3 regions of the Stenotrophomonas sp. YJH_SMC_16 genome follow, and region 3 is predicted to be linked to each of the others. Evidence: predicted binding sites of a transcription regulator. Region 3 holds the regulator's gene; each other region holds the start of a gene.
The links. The regulator FliA, encoded in region 3, starts transcription of late flagellar genes. The targets are predictions, from matches to a motif close to TAAAGTTTNNCNNNCNNNGGCCGATAA.

Region 1 (7,576 bases), on a different contig from region 3:
AGCGCCGCAGCAGGCGGCCGCCCATTGGCGTCACCGTGCTGTCGAGCACACCCAGCAGCGTATTGCGGGTGTCGCCATCAACACGCGTATCCAGTTCCAGATGGCGGCGGGTGGCGGCGTTCATCGCGATCGCCTCGCCGGCAGTCTCCATCGCGATGGAGGTCAGGTGCGGCAGGCGCTGCTTCTGGGTTTCCTCGACATAACCGAGCAGGGCGCCGGCGGCAGCGGTCGCGCGCGGCTTGTCATCGATGCCGAAGCCGCTCAGGTCATGCAGTTTGAAGAAGTTCAGCAGCTGGCGGCGGCCACTGTCGGCATCGAACAGCCACGGCGCGCGGCGACGCACGCCGGTGCGCTGGCGCAGGAACTCCGGCCAGTTTTCTTCGTCGGGCACCAGCAGCTCGGCCGGCTCCAGCCGTGCCAGCTCGGCTTCCAGGGCGTCGTCGGTTTCCACTTCGTTGACCAGGAAGCGGCCGCCAGCCAGGTCGGCCCACGCCAGGCCGTAGCCCTGCTTGCTGCGCGACAGGGCCATCAGCAGGGTGTCGCGGCGTTCATCCAGCAGCGCCTCGTCGGTGACCGTGCCGGGGGTGACGATGCGCACTACCTTGCGCTCGACCAGGCCCTTGGCCAGCGCCGGGTCGCCGATCTGTTCGCAGATCGCCACCGACTCGCCCAGTGCCACCAGCCGCGCCAGGTAGCCTTCATAGGCATGTACCGGCACGCCGGCCATCGGGATCGGTGCGCCCCCGGAGCTGCCGCGCTGGGTCAGGGTGATGTCGAGCAGGCGCGCCGCCTTGCGGGCGTCGTCATAGAACAGTTCGTAGAAGTCACCCATGCGGAAGAACAGCAGCAGGTCCGGGTAATCGGACTTGGCCGCGAAGAACTGCTTCATCAGCGGGGTGTGGTCCTTGGACGCCTTGGCGTTGCTGGTGTTGTCTTTTGTATCAGTCACTTGGGGCGTTTCGCGTCTTGGCAGGGCGTCGGGGCGTGGCCACGCGCAGGCATGGCCGGAGAGATCGTTAGTGTAGCGACCTGGGGCGGTCGATGATCCCGACCGGAAGCCCAGAGACAAGGGCGGTTGCCCGCGACTGTCCGTACGCCAACGCAGGCCCCCGTACACCTGCGGTTTGGTTGATTTCCACGGGGCCCCACGGTAGTGTCAGCCCCGGCGATTTCCGCCAAGCGGCCTCCATGGAAACCGGGGCGACTCACCCCGGGCGGGCGTTGATGGAAAGAACAAGCATGACTGCAGCCTGCATGGCCGCCGAACCTCGTTACACCTGGCGTACCGTCCTGCTGAGCATCCTGGTCGCCATCGTTCCGCTTGCCGGCTCCGCACCCTACACCTTGCTGAAGGCGGTGCTGCTGCTGGCCCTGCTGGTTACCGGCGTGGTTCTGATCCGCCGCCAGCCCGATGTCCGCCTGCGCTACCGCATCGCCCGGTTCATCGTGATCGTCTGCTTCCTGCGCCTGGCCTATGCCTTCTACAGCATCCTCTGGCACGGGCTGCGCTGGAACGAACTGGACCTTCCGGCACAGACACTGCTCTACCTGGGCACCGCTGCGGTGTTCGCCACTGCGCTGGACTGGCGCCTGATCTGGAAGATCTTCGCCCTGTCCACCCTGGTCTTCGGCGGGTCGTGCATCGTGCAGCACCACGTGATGGGCCTTGAACGCGCGCACGGTTTCAGTGGCGGCGAATGGACCGCCATCGAGTTCACCATGGTGACGCTGTGCATGGCGCTGTTCTCGGTCATCCGGTTGATCCAGCCCAATGTCCATCCGGCCGAACGCTGGCTGCACGGCGTGGCCATCGCCGTCGGCGTCTATGGTTCGATCCTGGCGCAGAGCCGCGGGCCGATCCTGGCGTTCATTCCCGCCATGCTGATGGTGATTGCGGTGCACGTCCGGCGCACCCGGCGCTGGCGGGGGGCACTGGCCTTCGTCGGTGCCCTGGTCATTGGCGTGGTCGGCGCCACCTCGGTGCTGAACCATGAGGTGATCCAGCGCTTCGGTGAGGTCAGTGGCGAGATCTCCGGTTTCAACCAGGAAAACGAGGTCGGCTCGGTCCGCGAGCGCATCGCCATGTGGGGTGTGGCGGTCGACGCCTTCGCCGAGCATCCCGTGGCGGGGGTGGGCCTGAACCAGTTCGGTACCTATGCACGTGAGGGCATCGCCCGCGGCGAGGTGTCCGAGTCGATCTTCCGCTACAACCACCCGCACAACGAGTACCTGGAAGCGGCGGTGACCGGTGGCGTGCCGTTGCTGCTGATCATGCTGCTGCTCTTCATCCTGCCCGGCATCCATTTCGTGCGACGTCTCGGCCACGCCGACGACATCACCGCGATGATCGCCACCGCCGGACTTGCCGTGGTCATCGTCTATGCACTTTCGGCGTTCACGGACAACGTGTTCTATCGGGCGATGCCGCATTCGTTCTATTTCTACCTGGTGCTGGGTTTCATGCTGGCGACCGCCTTGCCGGCGCGTGACCTGCGCCGGCAAGGGAGTCCCTCCTGATGGCGCATATCCATCTGCTGGCTGCCGACAACCAGCGTGGCCTGTCCCATGACATCCAGGTGATCGAGCGCTCGTTGCAGCAGCTCGGGCACACGGTGACGGTCAGCCGCCTGGACGCGGTGCGCAATGGTGGTGCCTGGAAACTCCGCGGCATGCGCCTGCGCAGGCTGCTGGCCTCGTGGCTGAGCCTGGGGCGCACGCCGGCCCGGTTCGACATCAACATCTCGCTGGAACATGTCCGGCCGGCGAGCTTCGGACTGGCCAACGTCAATCTGTTGATCCCGAATCCGGAATGGGTGTCCGCACGCAGCCTGCGGATCCTGCCGCGGTTCGATGCGTTGCTGACCAAGACCGAAGAAGCCACGCGCATCTTCAACGCGCTGGGCATGCGCGCACTGGAGGTCGGTTTCTGCAGCCGTGACCGCTACGACCCGGCGGTGCCGCGCAGGCCGCGCAGCTTCCTGCATGCGGCCGGTACCAGCCGCATGAAGGGGACGGCTGCACTCGTCAATGTCTGGAAACGGCACCCCGAATGGCCTTTGCTGACCATCCTGCGCGGCGGCCCTTCGGACGAAGATGAGGGCGGTGCCGCGAACCTGAGGATCGTCCGCGAGCGGCTGCTCGACCAGGAGGTGCAGCGCCTGCAGAACGAACATGCGTTCCACCTGTGCCTGTCGCAGACCGAAGGCTGGGGCCATTACCTGGTGGAAGCGATGAGCTGCGGGGCGGTGGTGATCACCTGCGACGGCGCGCCGATGAATCAGATGATCGACGACAGCCGAGGCATCCTGGTTGCCGCGCACGAGGGCGAGCCCTGCCATCTGTCCAGGACCTGGCATGTGGATGAGAAGGCGCTGGAACAGGCCGTCGAGCGCGCGCTGGCGATGGATGAGTCCGAGTGGACCCGGCTGGGCGCCAATGCACGCGCATGGCACCTGGCCAGCGAGGTGGCGTTCCCGCGCCGTCTGGGCGAGGCCCTGGCCAAGCTCTGAGCAGATGTGGGGCTGGTCGCTGCAGCCCGCTCAGCCAGGCACCAGGGTGATCTGCGGATGGCTGCCGAAGATCTCCATGACGATCTCGAAGTAGGTCTGTCCCTGGCCAAGCGCCAGTGCCGTCAACTGAGCGTGGATGGCCGGACCGTTGAACCTGCCGCCCTGAGCGAGTTTCGACTGCAGCCAGGTGCGCGTGGCCTCGCGGCCCAGTGCATCGCGGCTGTGGGCGATGTCACGCCACACCACCGTGGCGGTGGCATGGCCTGCGAGAGCGCCGTAGCCGCCGTGAAGCAGGTCATCAAGCGCATCCAGGCTTGCGCCCAGTTGCCAGTCTTCGTCGGCCATGAACACGCGATTGATTTCCACGTAGAGGCTGGCGATGTCGTTGATGGACGCGCCTTCGATGTGCAGGATCCGTGTCATCTGCAGACTGTAGCCCTCCCGGGCGGCGGTTGTGTCCGGCGCAGATAATCCAGGGCCGCTTCGGATGGAGCTGGCATGATTATGGTGTTAAACCTGCGTGATTTTCATCGGGCGCTGGCGTGTCAGCGGTATTCAATAATGATATGGCGCCATTATCTGCCGCCTTGTTTTCTGACTGCCTGCACAGTTCCATATATTTGGATCGGTCCATATATAAAGTCTCGTAAAGTTTCCCTTCGCTGCGCCGCCATCGAACGTACGGCCACGATCAAGGGAATTGAGATGCTTGCCTTACGTAATCTCCGTGTGGGATCCCGGCTTGGCGCCGGCTTCGGTCTGCTGCTGCTGTTCATCATGGCCATCGTTGGCCTGGTGCTGTATGGGAATCAGCTGAAATCCGCCCAGTTCGAGAAAGTGGTGGACGTTAACATGGTCAAGATGCGTTTGTTGAATGACATGCTTGATACCAACAACGCGGTGCTGATGCATCGCCGCCTGATGGTGATCAAGCGGGGTGATGAGTTCGACAGGGATTACCAGCGTGCCCAGGAGTTGTCGCGGACCTATGACGGTATCTGGGCCAAGTACATCAAGATTCCGCGTGACGCCACCGGCGATACCCTGGTCGCGCGCATCGAGGCGGCACGAAAGGCCACCGATGCATCAACCCAGCAACTGCATGAGCGCATGAAGGTGGGGGATTTTGATGGGGCAGCGAAGGAGCTGCTGGCCGAGCACGGTCTGGCAACGGCCTGGAATGAATCCATCTCGGCCCTGCTGCGCCACCAGGAAACACTGACCGAACGCAGCCGCGAAGAGTACCGCGCAACCGAATCGTGGACCGGCACGCTGTCGATCGCGTTCGGGGCACTGAGCCTGCTGCTGGGCACGTTGGCGGCCTGGGCGATCACCCGCAGCCTGACCCGTCCGCTGGAAGGCGCGGTGAAGCTGGCCGACGGCATCGCCAGTGGCCGCCTGGACAGCAGCATCGACGCCACCGGCAACGACGAGCTGACCCAGCTGCTGAAGTCGATGCAGCGCATGCAGGCACAGCTGCAGTCGGTGATGGCGGCGCAGGGCGAGCTGGCACGCCAGCACGATGCCGGCAGCCTCAGCTACCGCATGGACGAGAGCGCATTCCCCGGCGACTACGGGCGCATGGTGCATGAGACCAATGCGCTGGTTGGATCGCACGTGCAGGTACAGAACCGGCTGATCGAGGTGATGAAGCACTACGCACGCGGCGATCTGTCGGTGGACATGGACCCGCTGCCCGGCGAGAAGGCGGCGATCACCCAGGCGATGGACGAAACCAAGTCCAGCCTGTCGGCGATCAACAGCGAGATCCGCCGGCTGGCGACAGCGGCCGCGGCAGGCGACTTCAGCCTGCGCGGTGATGAAGATCGCTTCGCCTACGATTTCCGCGACATGGTGGCAGGGCTCAATCGCCTGATGCAGACCACCGACGAGAACCTGGTGCAGGTCTCGACCCTGCTGCAGGCCATCTCGCGCGGCGACCTGACCGTGCGCATGCAGGGGGATTTCCACGGCGTGTTCGCGCGCATGCGTGATGACTGCAACGCCACCGTCGATCAGCTCAAGCAGATCGTGGGCCGTATCCAGGCCAGTGCTTCCAGCATCAACCTGGCAGCGGGCGAGATCGCCTCGGGCAACACCGACCTGTCGCGGCGTACCGAACAGCAGGCGGCGAACCTGGAAGAAACGGCAGCGTCGATGGAGGAACTGACCTCTACCGTGAAGCAGAACGCCGAGCACGCACGCCAGGCCAACCAGCTGGCCATCGGCGCGCATGGTGTTGCCTCGCAGGGCGGTGAAGTGGTCGGGCAGGTGGTCACCACGATGTCGGCCATCGAAGCCGCGTCGAAGAAGATCGCCGAGATCATCTCGGTCATCGATGGCATCGCCTTCCAGACCAATATCCTCGCGCTGAACGCGGCGGTCGAAGCTGCGCGTGCCGGGGAACAGGGCAGGGGCTTTGCCGTGGTGGCCAGCGAAGTGCGTACGCTGGCGCAGCGCTCGGCGGGCGCGGCCAAGGAGATCAAGGGCCTGATCGAGGATTCGGTCGGCAAGGTCGCCGATGGCTCGGCGCTGGTCCGCCAGGCCGGCACCACGATGGGCGAGATCGTGGCCTCGGTGCAGCGCGTGACCGACATCATGGCCGATATCTCTGCTGCCTCCCAGGAGCAGAGCTCGGGCATCGAACAGGTCAACCAGGCGGTGGTGCAGATGGATGAGACCACCCAGCAGAATGCCGCGCTGGTCGAAGAAGCCAGTGCCGCAGCGCGCTCGATGGAGGAGCAGGCGAACCTGCTGGCCGAAGCCGTGTCGGTGTTCCGCACGGGGGCGGTGACCGCCGCCGCAGTACGCCCGGCGCTGGCAGCCGTGGCGGCATCGGTTGCGCCGGTACGCCGGCCTGCGGTGCTGTCGCCGCGGCTTGAGCCGACGCTGGCCGCCAATGCGGGTGGTTGGGAAGAGTTCTAGCAGAGGGCAATGCCGGCAGGGAGACGGCGCCCATCGCGACGGCTGGTCGCGATGGGCGCGGATTTTCTTCCTGAACGTGCGATGGCCGATGAAGTGGCGGACACGCGCATTTCACTTCCGGTTGCCAACCGCGGGAGGACACTGGTGCCATACCGGAACTCAGGAGATGGCCATGAAGACCTCGACCCGATTGCTTGTGCTGGGCACCCTGCTGGCGGCTTCGTCGGTGGCCGGCGCGCAGACCTATGGGCCGCGCGATGAGGGACGCAAGTTCAATGACGGCAGCCGCGTGGTCTGCAAGAACGTGGAAGTGCAGCGTAATTCGCGCGATCCCAACCGCATCGCCGGTACCGCCACTGGCGCTGTGATTGGTGGCCTGCTGGGCAACCAGGTGGGCGGTGGCAACGGCAAGAAGCTGGCCACCGTGGCCGGTGCCGTGGCCGGTGGTGCGGCCGGCCGCCAGATCCAGGGCAACAGCCAGCAGAAGAACGGCGACCGCGTGGTTGAACGCCGCTGCGAACGCGTCTACCGCTGATCGCTCGCAGCCGTACCCCGTTTCCCCTTCCACACCGCAGTACTCGAACGCCGGCCCCGCGCCGGCGTTCGTCGTTAGGGGAAAAAGGGGACGGAGGGGATTAAGTCGCAATTCCCCAGTCTTGCCGTTTACGACTCAATCCCCTTCGTCCCCTTTTTTTCGAGGAGGCGCCAGGCGGCGAGGCTGCCGTAGAGCAGCAGCAGGACGGTGAGAGTGATCAGTTCGTGGCCGACTTCAGCCGGGCGGGCGTCCATCTGGTTCAGGCGCACCATCAGGTTGATGCCCGAGGTGGTCGGCAGCAGCTGCGCCAGCCAGACCAGCGGTTGCGGCGTCATCACCGCCGGCCACGACAGGTTGGCCAGGAAAAACAGTGGGATCGAGGTGGCGATGATGTACTGGAAGGCGCGTTCGCGGGTGCGGAAGAAGCTGCCGACGAACAGGCCGAACGCCACCGTGGCGGCGATGAACAGCGTGCCGCCCAACAACTGGCCCAGTGGATTGCCGCCGCGCGGATAGTCCTGCACCCACGCGGTGAAGCCGGCGTACCAGAACAGACCGAACAGGCCGATCAGGCTGAAGCCCAATGCCATGCCCGCCAGCGTTGGCA
Region 2 (7,576 bases), on a different contig from region 3:
TTGTGGAGCCTGTGGGGCATCGCCTGCGCGGTTCTGGCGCTCGGCGCCATCGCCAACCATCTGGCCTCGCGCACCCAGACCCTGCCGCTGCTGCTGAGCCCCGGCGCGACGGCTGAGGTGACGGTCTACCGCTTCATCGATGACCAACTGCGACTGCGCCTGCTGTATGCCGCAGACGGTATTGAGGCTGACCCTGAAGTGCTGCTGCGCATCGATACTCCCACCGATCATGGAGACTTCCGCGCAGCAGAGCGTTCGGGAGTGGCCGGGCAGGGTGTCAACCGCAGGCTGGCATCGGTTGAGTCCAGCGGGCTCATGGCGTCCTACTTTGGATATGGCCGCGGCGATGCATTGCCACGCGGACGCTCATGGCTGCGGGTAACCGTACTGGAGGTGGACCCGGCGCTGGCGGGCAGGGCGGCCGTGATCGAGCTGCAGCCCCCACTGGACCTGCTGAAGCTGACCGACCTGGACTACGTCTGGCTGTGGCCGTTCTTCTTCTGGAAGGTGGCGGCGCTGTTCCTGCTGATTCCGGGGGCTGCCTTGGCGGTGTTCACGTTCACCTTGCGGCGCTGGCAGCGCCGGGCGTCGAAGCAGCCGATTTCAGCAGCGGATACGGGTTGATCGATTCCCCCTTCCACCACTGCTTCTCCGGCCCCAGTACGTGTACTTCGAAATGCAGGTGCGGGGCCTGCGCGCTGGCATTACCGGTGCTGCCCACATAACCAATCACATCCCCGCGTTTGATCACCTGCTTTTCGCTCAGGCCATCGGCATAGCGCTGCAGGTGCGCGTAGTAGTAGCACCAGCGTCCGCTGGGCTCGAACTGGTAGATGGTCAGCCCACCGCGCTTGCTGTCGAACAGTTTCTCCACCGTGCCGTCGGCCACCGCGAGTACCGGCGTCCCGGCATCGGCCATGATGTCGATTGCATCGTGCACGCGGCCCTCGCTGCGTGCATCGGTGAAGGTGTCGCGCAACTGCGAGGGAAGTACGCCTTGCACCGGCAGCAGCAGACCGTCCGGTGCTGCGTCGACGCTGGCCGGCAGCGACGCGCGTGGTGTAGCCGCTTCCGCCGTCGGCGTTGCCATCACGGTGAGCGGCGTTGCAGGCGTGGACACCGCCGTAGTTTCAGCGGCATCGCGGCGCAGCCACCAGCCCAGCCCCAGTCCCAGCACTACACCGATCACGATCAGCTGCGAAAGACGCATCGGCTCACTCCTGCATCACCACGGGGACGGAGGTATCCACCGCATCGGCCACGCGCAGCGCATCCCAGTTGGTCATGCGCACGCAGCCATGCGATTCGGTCTTGCCGACATGGCCGGGCACCGGCGTTCCGTGCAGGCCATAGTGGGGTTTGGACAGATCGATCCAGACCCTGCCGACCGGGTTGTTCGGGCCGGGCGGCAGCGTGACCTTCTTCTCGCCCTTGCGTGCATCCCAGAACAGTTTCGGGTTGTAGTGGAACGGCGGGTCACGATACACGCCGAGAATCTTCCATTCGCCGATCGGCAACGGATCATGCTGGCTGCCGGACGACACCGGCACCTGCGCGATCACCTTGCCCTGCACATCCAGCAGTTGCAGGGTGGAATCGGACTTGTCGACCACGATCTTCGCCGCCTCCGGCAACGCCCCCGGTGCGATGTTGGGCACCTGGATGCGATTGCCGGCCTTGGCCAGATCGACGCCGGGGTTGAGCGCCTTCAGCAATGCCGGCGAAGCATGGAAACGCTCGCCCAGTGATTCCTCGACGCTGCTGTAGCCCAGTGCCTTCAGCTTGGCCTGCGCGGCCGGCCCTTTCGGAACCGGCTGGAACGGGCCGGCCACGTCCTCGGCGGTCAACGTGTAACTGGCAAGCGGTGTGGTCGCATCGGCCTGCAGTGCTTTCCAGGTGGCATCGTCCAGCTCTCCGCTCACTGTCAGGCCGTGGGCCGCCTGGAAGCCGGCCACGGCCAGACGCTGGTTGCTGCCGACTTCACCATCGATCTCGCCCGGGGAGAAATTGGCGCGATCCAGCAGCACCTGGGCGTGCAGCGGCGAGCGCGCCGCGGTATCGGGTCCGGTCTTCTCGGCAATGGGCTCCGGCAGCTGGACCGGCGGGGGCACCTGCGCGAAGGCGGGGGACATCAGCAAGGACAGGGCGAGCAGGGCGGGGCGACATACGGGCATGGAGATCTCCGGCAGATGGCAGCTCCACCCTGCCCGGAGAGGCTGCGCAGCCCCCGTGAAAGCAACCTGATGCCGGCATGAGCAGTGCGGTCCCGGCGGGCGGTTGGACCTTGCCGCAGAAGCGCGGCGCGTGGCCTCACCAAGGTGAACGGCTGCCGACGCGCGTGCGTGTTGCCGATCAAGATTGCCGGTGGCACGGCCGATAGGGGCGCATCCCCCCGTTTTGGATGTACCGATGAACTACTTGAGGAATGTCAGGGTTGCCTGGCGTCTTGGGCTGGGCTTTGGCCTGTTGCTGCTGCTGGTCGCCGCCGTGGTGGCCACCGGCGCCACCGCCAGTGTCGTGCAGAAGCGCGCGATGCAGCAGGTGGTCGACGTCAGCGTGGCCAAGGTGCGCCTGCTGTCGCAGATGCTCGATGCCAACAACCAGATGATGGTGGTGCGCCGTGAAATGCTGATCCGCCAGGGCGAAGCGCGCGACAGCGACGAGCAGCGCATCGCCGATCTGGTCAAGCGCTATGAGGCCAGCTGGACCGCCTATCAGGCACTGCCGGGTGATGCGGAGGGCAAGGCCATCGCGGAAACCATCGCGGCCAAGCGCGCCATCGCGCGCCCGCTCAACAAGCAGACCAGCGAACTGATGGAGCAGGGCGACTACCCGGGCGCCGTGGCGCTGACCCTGGGCCCGGTGCAGGAAGCGGCCAATGGCTGGAACAAGGCGCTGTCCGACGGCGTGGACTTCGAAGAGAAGGAAAGCCGCGATGCAGCCGCCGAGGCGATCAGGCTGGGCGAGCGCAGCCTGCTGCAGCTGCTGGTGCTGGGCGGCGTCGCACTGCTGGTCGGCATCGGCGCCTCGGTGATGATCGGCCGCAGCCTGACCGGCCCGCTGGCCCGCGCGGTGAACCTGGCCGAACGGCTGTCCAAGGGCCAGCTGGACCAGGAGTTCCGTCTGGGTGGCCGTGATGAGCTGACCCAGCTTGGCGAGGCGATGGCCAGCGTGCGGCAGAGCGTGCAGGCGGCGATCGGCGCGCAGCTGCAGATGGCCGAACAGCATGAGGCGGGCGCGATCCGCTATCGCATGGACGCCAGTGCGTTCCCTGGCGATTTCGGCCGCATGGTGCAGGCGACCAACAGCCTGGTCGAATCGCACGTGCAGGTGGAACTGCTGATGGCTGAAGTGATGCAGCGTTACGCCATCGGTGACCTCAGCCGCGACCTGCCGGACTACCCGGGCGAGAAGGGCACGCTGACCCGCACCCTGGCCGCGGTGAAGCGGAGCCTGATGGCGATCAACGCGCAGATCGATGAACTGGCCCGCGCCGCGCGTGCCGGTGATTTCAGCATGCGTGGCGATGCCACTGCGTTCCAGTTCCAGTTCAAGGCGATGGTCGAGCACCTCAACGGCATGATGGCCAGTTCGCAGTCCAGCATTGCCGATGTCTCCGACGTGCTGCGCGCGATCTCGCACGGCGACCTGACCGCACGCATGGATGGCGAGTACGACGGTGTGTTCGCCCGCATGCGCGACGACGCCAACACCACCACTGCGCAGCTGACTGGCATCGTGCGGGGCATCCAGGTGGCTGCCGACAGCATCAACAACGCGGCGCAGGAACTGGCCGCCGGCAACAACGACTTGTCGCGCCGCACCGAGCAGCAGGCCGCCAATCTGGAAGAAGCGGCCGCATCGATGGAGGAACTGACTTCCACCGTACGCCAGAACGCCGAGCTGGCACGTCAGGCCGACAGCGAAGCGCATGCCGCCGGTGCCGCGGTGCGCGAGACCGAGCAGGCGATGGCACAGATGGCATCGGTCATGGGCGAGATCGATCAGTCGTCGGCTCGCATCTCGGAGATCTCCACGGTGATCGACGGCATCGCGTTCCAGACCAACATCCTGGCGTTGAATGCTGCAGTGGAAGCTGCGCGCGCAGGCGAGCAGGGCCGTGGTTTTGCCGTGGTCGCCAGCGAAGTGCGCACGCTCGCGCAGCGTGCCGGTGTCGCCGCCAAGGAAATCAAGGAGCTGATCGAAGACGCCGCTGCCAAGGTGAAGAGTGGCCTGGCGGTGACCGTTGAATCGGAGGCCGCGATCGCGCGCGTGGCCCAGGCCAGCTCGCGCACCACCCAGCTGATGAGCGACATCGCAGCGGCCAGCAAGGAACAGGCCGCCGGCATCGAGCAGGTCAACCAGGTGGTGGTGCAGATGGATCAGGTGACCCAGCAGAACGCGGCCCTGGTGGAAGAAGCCACTGCGGCGAGCCGCGCGCTGGAAGAACAGGCGCATGCGCTGACCACGTCGGTGGCGGTATTCAAGGTGGAAGGCGCGGCGGTCTCTGCTGTGCCCCGTCGCGCAGCCTGAGCGGGCAGTGCAGCGACAGGAATACGGCCGCCTTGAGCGGCCGTATTTCGCTGGAAGGAGCCCGTCTACTGCTGAAGGCCGTGCTGACGCAGCCGAAGTTGCCGCATGGATGAGGACGCTCCCCCCCTGACCGACGCTTCAGGCGCGCGCACGCGTACGCGTACGCGCAGCTTTCTTCGCCGCCGCCTTGCGCACGGTCTTCTTCGCGGCCCGCGTCTTGGCTGCCTTCTTTGCGGCGGCGCTCCGCGAGGCGGCCGTACCCGTCTTCCTGGCCGCAGCCTTCTTCGCCGTCTTCTTTGTGGCCTTCTTTGTCGCGGTCTTGCGAGCCGGTGCCTTCTTCGCCACCGCCTTCTTCGCAGGTGCCTTCTTCGCTGCCGTCGCCTTGGTCGTGGCCTTCTTTGTGGCCGACTTCCTGGCAGGCGCCTTCTTGGCAGCCTTCTTGCTGGTCGCCTTCTTCGCGCCCTTGCGGGCACTGCCGCTACGTTTGCCGCCACCGTCCTGCTTGTTCACGGTGGCCCAGGCAATGCGCTCGGCGGTGCCTTCACTCGCGCCGCGATCACGTTCGCTTTCCTCGATGTGCTCGGCCTGGCGCTTCTGTTTCTCGGTATATGCGGATTTGTCACCACGGGGCATGACGGATCTCCTGTCGTAGTAGTCAGGCCAGCAGGCGCAGCTTCGGTTCACGCGCCCATTGGCGGGTGGCGGCCGCCGCCAGGAAGGCCTTGGCGTCTTCCGCTTCGACGATGCCGGCATCGTTGCCGACCCGCGCCGCCTTCAGCAGCGTCTGGCCGCCTGCGTCGCTGGCGATGGCCTTCAGGTGCGCCCACGCCTGGCTGACGAATTCGACGGCTGCACTCTCTTTCGACAAGGCCTTCGCGGCTTCCGGGCTGAGCACCACGGCCACCGCATCGAACACAGCCGATGGCGTGCCCGCCAGTTGCCCATCCGCCGCCTGCATCGCCCCATCGCTCAGCGTGGCGCCGCCTACTTTGGGCGCGACCAGCTTCACGTCTGCACCCGCCTTCCGGGCCGCTTTGCTCAGGCTGGCCATCACGCGCGCGTCGGAGCCCTCATCAAACAGGATGCCGATGCTGCGCCCTTGCAGGGTGGGCTTGTTGCGCCCGATCACGCGCACCTCGGGAGCGGCAGGCATGTCCTGCACCGGCGTGGCGGTCGGCGCGGGGTCGGGCAGTGCAGGCAACGCGAGCCCATCAGCTACGCGCTGCGCCAGTGATTCGTCGATGTTGCGCAGGTGGCTGACGGTACGCTCCCGCACCTTCAGCGTTTCCACCTTGGACAACTCGAACACCAGCGCCGATGCCAGGTGCGCCTGCTCCGGCTTTTCCAGGCTGCGGAAGAACATGCGGGCTTGGCTGTAATGGTCGGCGAAACTCTCCGCGCGGGTGCGGCCCTTGCGGCCATCGTCGGCGCTGGCATGGCTGCGGAATCCGGCAGGCGTCTCGCGCGGGGTGTCCTCCTGCAGCGAACTGGGATCGTAGGCCACCCGGCCCTTGGGCACCTGCATCTGCATGTGGCCGTCGCGCTGATGATTGGCAAACGGGCACTTGGGCGCATTCACCGGGATCTGGTGGAAGTTCGGGCCACCCAGGCGCAGCAGCTGGGTGTCCAGATAGGAGAACAGGCGCCCCTGCAGCAGCGGGTCGTTGCTGAAGTCGATGCCCGGTGGCACGTTGGCCGGGCAGAACGCCACCTGCTCGGTCTCGGCGAAGAAGTTGTCCGGCCAGCGGTCCAGCACCATGCGCCCGATGACCTGCAACGGCACCAGCGATTCGGGAATGATCTTGGTCGGGTCCAGATGATCGAACGGGAATGCGTCGGCCTCTTCTTCCGTAAACAGCTGCACTCCCAGCTCCCATTCGGGAAAGTCGCCGCGCTGGATGGCCTCGAACAGGTCGCGGCGATGGAAGTCATTGTCGGCTGACTGCAGCTTCAGCGCTTCGTCCCAGACCGTTGACTGGACGCCCAGCTTTGGCCGCCAATGGAACTTGACGAAGGTCGACTCGCCCGCCTCGTTCAGCAGGCGGAAACTGTGCACGCCGAAGCCTTCGATCATGCGCAGCGAGCGCGGAATGGCACGGTCGCTCATTGCCCACATGATCATGTGCATCGACTCGGGCATCAGCGAAATGAAGTCCCAGAAGGTGTCGTGGGCCGAGGCGGCCTGCGGGAAGGCACGGTCCGGTTCCATCTTCACTGCGTGCACCAGGTCCGGGAATTTCATGGCGTCCTGGATGAAGAACACCGGAATGTTGTTGCCGACCAGGTCCCAGTTGCCCTCCCTGGTATAGAACTTGACCGCGAAGCCGCGCACGTCGCGCGGGGTATCCACCGAGCCTGCGCCACCGGCCACGGTCGAGAAGCGGGTGAATACGGGTGTCTTCACCCCTACCTCGGTCAGGATGCGCGCGCGGGTATGGGCGGCCAGTGACCGGGTCAACTCGAAGTAGCCATGTGCTGCGCTGCCACGTGCATGCACGATGCGCTCGGGAATGCGTTCGTGATCGAAGTGGGTGATCTTTTCACGCAGGATGAAGTCCTCCAGCAGCGTGGGCCCCCGAGGCCCCTGTCGCAGGGAGTTCTGGTTGTCTGCCACCGGGATGCCCTGATCGGTGGTCATCACCGGATGGCTGCCCCCGGCCTGCTGGTGGAGCTCATCGCCATTGCCCCGTGGGTGGCTTTCGGGCGGGGTGGTTGCGCGCTTGCCGGTCGGCTTGCTGGCGGCCATGGAGGGTGGCTCCGGATCGTCAAAGGGAACCACGACACTGGAACCGAGCCCGTTAAACCCCGGTCCGGCAAAGGTGAACGTACGGGCAAAAGCGGGCTCGGGTATGCTTGCCGCATGCGAGTCGAGCCCGCCGACATCGAAGCCTTGTTCGACGCCATCCCGGACGTGCTGTTCTTCATCAAGGACCGCCAGGGGCGGTACACCCACGTCAACCAGACCATGCTGCGACGGCTGGGCCTGCGCGCGCGCAAGGACGTGATCGGGCGCACGGCGGCCGAGATCTACCCGACCGGCCTC
Region 3 (7,576 bases):
TGTTCACCTTCAACATCGCCATCTCGCTGATGGTGCTGCTGGCGGTGGTCTACGTGAAGCGCCCGCTGGACTTCACCATCTTCCCGATCGTGCTGCTGATCACCACCATGCTGCGGCTGGCGCTGAACGTAGCCTCCACCCGCGTCATCCTGCTCAACGGCCAGAACGGCCACGATGCGGCCGGCAAGGTGATCGCCGCCTTCGGCGAATTCGTGATCGGCGGCAACTACGCGGTCGGCATCGTGGTGTTCGCGATCCTCACCATCATCAACTTCGTGGTGATCACCAAGGGCGCCGGCCGCGTCTCGGAAGTGACCGCGCGCTTCATCCTGGACGCGATGCCCGGCAAGCAGATGGCGATCGACGCCGACCTCAACGCCGGTTTGCTGACGCGTGAAGAAGCCAAGCTGCGCCGTGAAGAAGTCCGCGAGGAAGCCGACTTCTACGGCGCAATGGACGGCGCCAGCAAGTTCATCCGCGGCGACGCCATCGCCGGCATCCTGATCCTGTTCATCAACATGCTTGGCGGCCTGGCCGTAGGCGTGCTCCAGCATGGCATGCCGTTCGGCGACGCCGCCGCCACCTACACCCTGCTCTCCATCGGTGACGGCCTGGTGGCGCAGCTGCCGGCGCTGCTGGTCTCCAGCGCGGTGGCGATGCTGGTCACCCGCGCCTCGCGCTCGCAGGACATGGCCCAGGCCATGACCGGCCAGGTGTTCGGCCAGTACCGTGCGCTGGCGATCACCGCCGGCATCATCGGCGTGGTCGGCCTGGTGCCGGGCATGCCCAACGTCGCTTTCCTGACGCTGTCCGCGATCCTCGGCTTCATCGCCTGGAAGGTCTACCGCAAGGGCAAGGCCGCGGCCACCGACCCGGCAGCCGCAGGCAATGACGCCGCCGCGCTCAACGCACTGGGTCGCCCGGCCGCACCGGCGCCCACCGCCGAACTGAGCTGGGACGAGCTGCGCCCGGTCGATCCACTGGGCCTGGAGGTCGGCTATCGGTTGATCCCGCTGGTGGACGCCAACCAGGGCGGCGAACTGATGGCGCGCATCAAGGGCGTGCGCCGCAAGCTGACCCAGGACGTCGGCTTCCTGATCCCGTCGGTGCACATCCGCGACAACCTGGAACTGCCGGCCAACGGCTATCGCGTGCTGGTGCACGGCGTGCCGGTGGCCACCGCCGAGATCCACCCCGACCGGGAACTGGCCCTGGACCCGGGCAGCGCGCTCGGCGCACTGGAGGGCATTGCCGGCAAGGATCCCGCGTTCGGCCTGGATGCCACCTGGATCCAGCCGCACCAGCGCGCCCAGGCCGAAACGCTGGGCTACACGGTGGTCGACCCGGCCACCGTGGTCGCCACCCATCTGTCGCACCTGATCCGCGAACACGCACCCGAGCTGCTCGGCCATGAGGAAGTGCAGCACCTGCTGGCCAACCTGGCCAAGAGCGCGCCCAAGCTCGTCGAAGATCTGACGCCGAAGGCGCTGCCGCTGTCGGCGGTGGTGCGCGTGCTGCAGAACCTGCTGGTCGAGCGCATTCCGATCCGCCAGCTGCGCAAGATCGCCGAGGCACTGGTCGAACATGCGCCCAGCAGCCAGGACCCGGCCGTGCTGACCGCCGCGGTGCGCACCGCACTGGGCCGCTTCATCGTGCAGGAGATCGCCGGAATGTCGGCGGAGCTGCCGGTGTTCACCCTCAACCCGCAATTGGAACGTGTCTTGCAGGAGTCCACGCAGGGCAACGGCGCCGCGCTGGAACCCGGACTCGCAGAGCGACTGCACCAGAGCCTGGCCGAATGTGTCAGCAAGCAGGAAGCGCGAAACGAGCCGGCGGTCGTGCTGGTACCGGGCCCGGTGCGCGCCGCGCTGGCGCGCCTGGTCCGCCACAGCGTCCCGTCGCTGTCGGTCCTGGCCTACAGCGAGGTGCCGGAGGACAAGCGACTGAAGCTGGTCGGAACGATCAGCTGACGCCGCCCACCGATGCGCCAGAAAACAGACACCACTTTCGAACCAACGCAACAGACAGACACCAAGGGGAACCCGCACCGTGCAGACCACCGACCACCCGAGTTCTCCGACCGCCACCCCGCCGTCTTCGTCCCGTGACCACAGCATGAAAATCAAACGATTCGTCGCCGCCGACATGCGCTCGGCCATGAACCTGGTGCGCAAGGAACATGGTCCTGACGCCGTGATCCTGTCCAACCGCCGGATCGAGGAAGGCATCGAGATCGTCGCCGCCGCGAACTATGACGAGAGCGCCGTGCAGCGTGCACTGGAAGCCTCGCGCCGTGACGTGGCACCGCCGCCGGCACCCAAGCCGCGCACCGCCGCCGATGCCGTCATTGCCGCAGTCACCCGCCGTCGCAGCAACACCCCCGCTCCGGAACCGGTTGCCGCGACCACCTCGGCCGTGGCCGCCCTCGCCCGCGCCGCGGTCGGTGCCACCGGCCGTACCCTGGACAGCGCCGACGAGATCGTGCCGACCCGCGGCAGCACCGGCTTCGCCGCGACCCTGGCCCGCGCTGCCGTCAACGAACCGGCGCTGCCCGAACAGATCTTCGCCCCGTTCGCCGAGGCCATCGTTGCACCGGCATCGGCACCGGCCGCCAGCGCGCCAGCCAACCGTGCCCGCTTCCAGGTCGACCCGCCGCACGAGATGCATCACGAAAGCGCGGCCCCCGCCGTGCAGCCGCCGCCGCTGCCGGGCGCGGCTCCGACCGAAGCACAGCCGGAGATCGCCGCCAGCGAACCGGCAGTGGCCGACGCCGTCATCGAAACCTCGCCGGAGCCCACCCTCGCCCCGGCCCCGGTGCTGACCGTGGTCGCCCAGGACGACGCCGAGATCCGCCAGCTGCGCCAGGAAGTGGCCGGCATGCGCCAGGTGATCGAGCGCGAGATGAACCGCTTCACCGACGAGCGCCTGCGTGGCTGCCCGGTGCGCGCCACCGCGCTGGACCTGATGGACGAGTACGGTTTCGACGCCGGCCTGGCCCGCGACGTGGCCATGCAGATCCCGCTGGAGACCGAAGCCCACCGTGGCCGCGGCCTGATGCTGGGGTTGATTTCGCGCAAGCTGCCGATCGCCCCGGTCGACCCGCTGGAAGAAGGCGGCGTGATCGCCCTGGTTGGCCCGACCGGCGCCGGCAAGACCACCACCATCGCCAAGCTGGCCTCGCGCTTCGCCGAGAAGCACGCGCCGCGTGATGTGGCCCTGGTCACCACCGACACCACCCGCATCGGTGCCCGCGAGCAGCTGTACGGTTACGGCCGCCAGCTCGGCATCGCGGTGCACGAGGCCAACAGTGGCACCGACCTGGACCAGCTGCTGGAACGCCTGAAGGACTACAAGCTGGTGCTGATCGACACCGCCGGCCTGGGCCCGCGCGACCGCGCGCTGGCCGCCCAGCTGCAGTGGCTGCGTGCCGCCCGCCAGGTGCGCACCCTGCTGGTGCTGCCGGCCAATACCAGCTTCGGCGACATGGACGAGGTGGTCCGCCGCTTCGGCGCCGCCAACCTGCAGGGTCTGGTGCTGAGCAAGCTGGACGAGACCGGCCGCTTCGGCAACGCCCTGTCGGTGGCCGTGGACCATGCCCTGCCGATCACCTGGGTGACCGATGGCCAGGACGTTCCGGAGGACCTGCACCGGGCCAGTGCGGCCAATCTCGTACTTCGCCTTGAAGATTTGCGCCGCGCGGCCGATATGCCCTGCAACCCGGAGTTGAACCATGCCGTCGCGTGAGTACGCCAAGCTGACCAAGACCTTCCCGCTGTCGGCCACCCGCAGCGAGCCGCTCGGCCCTGTGCGCACCATTGCCGTCACTGGCGGCAAGGGCGGCGTGGGCAAGACCAACGTTTCGGCCAACCTGGCCGTGGCGCTGGCTGGCATGGGCAAGCGCACGCTGCTGCTGGACGCCGACCTTGGCCTTGCCAACATCGACGTGATCCTGGGCCTGAACCCCACCTTTACCCTGGCCGACCTGGTCGCCGGCCGCTGCACGCTGGATGACGTCATCGTCGAAGGCCCGAACGGCGTGCTGGTGGTCCCGGCCGCGTCCGGTCGCCGGCACATGGCCGAGCTGGCCCCGGCCGAGCACGTCGGCCTGGTCAACGTGTTCTCCGAACTGGAACGCGAACTGGACATCATGGTGGTGGACACCGCCGCCGGCATCACCGATGGCGTGCTGACCTTCTGCCAGGCCGCGCAGGACACCGTGGTGGTGGTCTGTGACGAGCCGGCCTCGATCACCGACGCCTATGCGCTGATCAAGGTGCTGTCGCGCGAGCGCGGCGTGGACCGCATCCAGGTGGTGGCCAACATGGTGCGCGACCCCAACGAGGGCCGCGTGCTGTACGAAAAGCTGACCCGGGTCTGCGAGAAATTCCTCGCCGATGTCTCGCTGAACTATCTGGGCTGTGTGCCGCAGGATGATTGGCTGCGCCTGTCGGTGCAGCGCCAGCAGCCAGTGGTAAAGGCCTACCCGTCCAGCCCGGCCGCGTTGGCGATCACCGAGATTGCCCGCCGTACCGCACGCTGGCAGGCGCCGACCGAACCGCGCGGCGGCGTTGAGTTCTTCCTCGAGCGTATTCTCAAGCAGCGCGGGGTGGCCGCATGAAAGGCGCAGCCCAGTACCGGGAAGTCCAGCGCACGGCGGCCAACGAGGTCATCGCCCAGCATTCGGACCTGGTGCGGCGCATCGCCCACCACCTGGCCGCACGCCTGCCGGCGAGCGTCGAGGTCGACGACCTGATCCAGGCCGGCATGATGGGACTGATCGAAGCCTCGCGCAGCTATGACGCCGACCAGGGGGCTTCGTTCGAGACCTATGCCTCGATCCGCATCCGCGGTTCGATGATCGATGAGATCCGCCGTGGCGACTGGGTGCCGCGCTCGGTGCACCGCCGTGCACGTGATGCCGCCGCCACCATCCGCCGCCTGGAACAGAGCAGTGGCCGTGCCGCCAGCGCCACCGAAGTGGCCGCCGCGATGGAGATGCCATTGCCCGAGTACCTGCGGCTGATGGAAGACGCTGCCCGTGGCCAGGTGCTGAGTCTTGAATCGCGCATCGAGGACCAGGGCGAGCTGGACACCGTGGCCCAGGGCGGCCCGACCCCGCAGCAGGTGCTGGAGCGCGGCGAGTTCGGCCGCGAGCTGGGCAAGGCCATCGGCCACCTGCCCGAGCGCGAACAGCTGGTGCTCTCGCTGTACTACGAGCAGGAACTGAACCTGAAGGAGATCGGCGCGGTGCTCGGCGTGAGCGAGTCGCGGGTCTGCCAGATCCACGGCCAGGCGGTACTGCGCCTGCGTGGCCGGCTGAAGCTGTTCGAGGCCGCCGACGCCGGCCTCGAAGAATGAACATCCCCGAGGCGGCTGCCCCCGGCCGTCCGGAATGAACAACAAAGGAATTCTGCTTTGAACAAGAACATGCGCATCCTGATCGTCGACGACTTCTCGACCATGCGTCGAATCGTCAAGAACCTGCTGGGCGATCTGGGCTTCACCAATACCGCCGAAGCCGAGGACGGGCATGCCGCGCTGTCGCTGCTGCAGAGCCAGCCGTTCGATTTCGTGGTCACCGACTGGAACATGCCGGTGATGACCGGCATCGAGCTGCTCAAGGCGATCCGTGCCGATGCCAAGCTGAAGACCCTGCCGGTGCTGATGGTCACCGCAGAAGCCAAGCGTGAACAGATCATCGAAGCCGCCCAGAGCGGCGTGAACGGCTACATCATCAAGCCGTTCACCGCGCAGACGCTGGAAGAGAAGCTCGGCAAGATCTTCGAACGCCTGGCGGCCAGCGCCTGATGGATACCACGGTCGACAAGAGCGCCCTCGCCCTGCGCCTGCAGGAGGCCCTGGACGCACTCGAGTCCGGTGACGAAGCCGCCTGGCGGCAGCGCATCGACGGACTGGTCGCGCTGCGCACGCAGCCGATGATGAGTGGGCTCTCGCGGCTGGCCCGCGAACTGGGGCAGGCGCTGGGTGAACTGCCGACCGTGCCGAGCGAAGCCGGGGAACTGGACGATGCCTGCGCGCGCCTGGACCACGTGGTGGCGATGACCGAGCAGGCCACGCACCGCACCCTGGACCTGGCCGAGGAATGCCGCAGCCTGACCGAACAGCTGCGCGCCGAAGGCCTGCAGCCGGGCCAGGACGCGCAGCTCGAGCGCATCCGCCACAACCTGACCGAGATCGCCCTGACCCAGAGCTACCAGGACCTGACCGGGCAGATCATCCGTCGCGTGGTGGGCATCGTCCGCCGCGTGCACGAAGGCTTCGGCGCACTCGGCCTGCCACCGGAACAGCATCGCACCGACCCGGAACTGGCCGGGCCGGCACTGAAGGGACTGGACCGCCACGCGGTCTCGCAGAACGACGCCGACGACCTGTTGTCGGATCTGGGGCTGTAAGCATGAGCGCGGTATCCGACGACATCACTGCCGATTTCATCATCGAGGCACAGGAAATCCTGGATCGCCTCGGCGAACAGCTGGTGTCGCTGGAGCAGGCACCGCAGGACAGCGATCAGCTCAACGCGGTGTTCCGCGGCTATCACACGCTCAAGGGCGGCGCCGGATTCCTCGGCGTCACCGCCATGGTCGAGCTGTGCCATGCCGCTGAAGAAGCGCTGGGCGCCGCGCGTGCCGGCCAGGCGGTGCTGCAGGCCCATCACTTCGACGCGGCCCAGCAATCGCTGGACTACCTGCAGTCGATGCTGGATGCAGTTTCCTCCGGCACCGAGCCGGGCTATGCACCGCCGGACCTGATCGCCCAGTTCGACGTACACGGCGGTGCCGTGGCGGCACCCGCCGCCGCAGCAGCACCCGCCGCGGGTGGCAGCGACCTGATCACCGACGACGAATTCGAGGCCCTGCTCGACCAGCTGCATGGTGGCAACGCGCCGACCGCGGTCGCACCGGCGAAGAAGGCCGACGACGGACTGATCAGCGAAGACGAGTTCGAAGCCCTGCTCGACCAGCTGCACGGTGGCGCTGCACCGGGCACCAAGCCTGCTGCCGCCATGGCACCGGCGCCGGCTGCAGCCCCGCGCCCGGTCGCCGCACCGGCACCGGTGGCAAAGCCGGCCGCCAAGCCGTTGGCCGAGGCCGAACATACCGTACGCGTAGACACCAAGCGCCTGGACGCGATCGTCAACCTGATCGGCGAACTGGTGCTGTCACGCAATCGGCTCAAGACCCTGCGTGCACGCCTGCGCGATGAAGAATTGGACCGCGCCGTGTCCACCCTGGACATCGCCACGGCCCGCCTGCAGTCGGCGGTGATGCGTACCCGCATGCAGCCGGTGGGCAAGGTCTTCTCCCGCTTCCCCAAGGTGGCCCGCGACGTCGCCCGCTCGCTGAAGAAGGAAGTGGACCTGGAACTGATCGGCGCCGAGACCGAGCTCGACCGCAACCTGGTCGAAGCGCTGGCCGACCCGCTGGTGCACCTGGTCCGCAACGCCATCGACCATGGCGTGGAAATGCCCGACCTGCGCGAGGCGCAGGGCAAGCCGCGGATGGGCCACGTGCGGCTGTCGGCGCAGCAGGAAGGTGACTACGTCAGCATCGAGGTG

Region 1: the regulator FliA is predicted to act here: its motif matches at 4,157-4,183, upstream of AC5P6E_RS15095 (methyl-accepting chemotaxis protein).
Region 2: the regulator FliA is predicted to act here: its motif matches at 2,354-2,380, upstream of AC5P6E_RS20075 (methyl-accepting chemotaxis protein).

What each region holds. Positions count from the first base shown of each region.
Region 1 covers NZ_JCAFRH010000006.1:199,886-207,461, forward strand. Annotated here, with positions in the region: gene mutS (DNA mismatch repair protein MutS) at 1-889, opposite strand, end outside; gene AC5P6E_RS15080 (O-antigen ligase family protein) at 1,240-2,517, shown strand; gene AC5P6E_RS15085 (glycosyltransferase) at 2,517-3,509, shown strand; gene AC5P6E_RS15090 (barstar family protein) at 3,540-3,932, opposite strand; gene AC5P6E_RS15095 (methyl-accepting chemotaxis protein) at 4,215-6,434, shown strand; gene AC5P6E_RS15100 (glycine zipper 2TM domain-containing protein) at 6,601-6,969, shown strand; gene AC5P6E_RS15105 (ABC transporter permease) at 7,098-7,576, opposite strand, start outside.
Region 2 covers NZ_JCAFRH010000013.1:11,127-18,702, reverse strand. Annotated here, with positions in the region: gene AC5P6E_RS20090 (hypothetical protein) at 1-624, shown strand, start outside; gene AC5P6E_RS20085 (M23 family metallopeptidase) at 560-1,210, opposite strand; gene AC5P6E_RS20080 (L,D-transpeptidase family protein) at 1,215-2,174, opposite strand; gene AC5P6E_RS20075 (methyl-accepting chemotaxis protein) at 2,410-4,533, shown strand; gene AC5P6E_RS20070 (hypothetical protein) at 4,672-5,166, opposite strand; gene AC5P6E_RS20065 (catalase) at 5,189-7,279, opposite strand; gene AC5P6E_RS20060 (AraC family transcriptional regulator) at 7,394-7,576, shown strand, end outside.
Region 3 covers NZ_JCAFRH010000002.1:9,695-17,270, reverse strand. Annotated here, with positions in the region: gene flhA (flagellar biosynthesis protein FlhA) at 1-1,970, shown strand, start outside; gene flhF (flagellar biosynthesis GTPase FlhF) at 2,116-3,744, shown strand; gene AC5P6E_RS04805 (MinD/ParA family ATP-binding protein) at 3,731-4,618, shown strand; gene AC5P6E_RS04800 (RNA polymerase sigma factor FliA) at 4,615-5,358, shown strand; gene cheY (chemotaxis response regulator CheY) at 5,416-5,808, shown strand; gene AC5P6E_RS04790 (protein phosphatase CheZ) at 5,808-6,413, shown strand; gene AC5P6E_RS04785 (chemotaxis protein CheA) at 6,416-7,576, shown strand, end outside.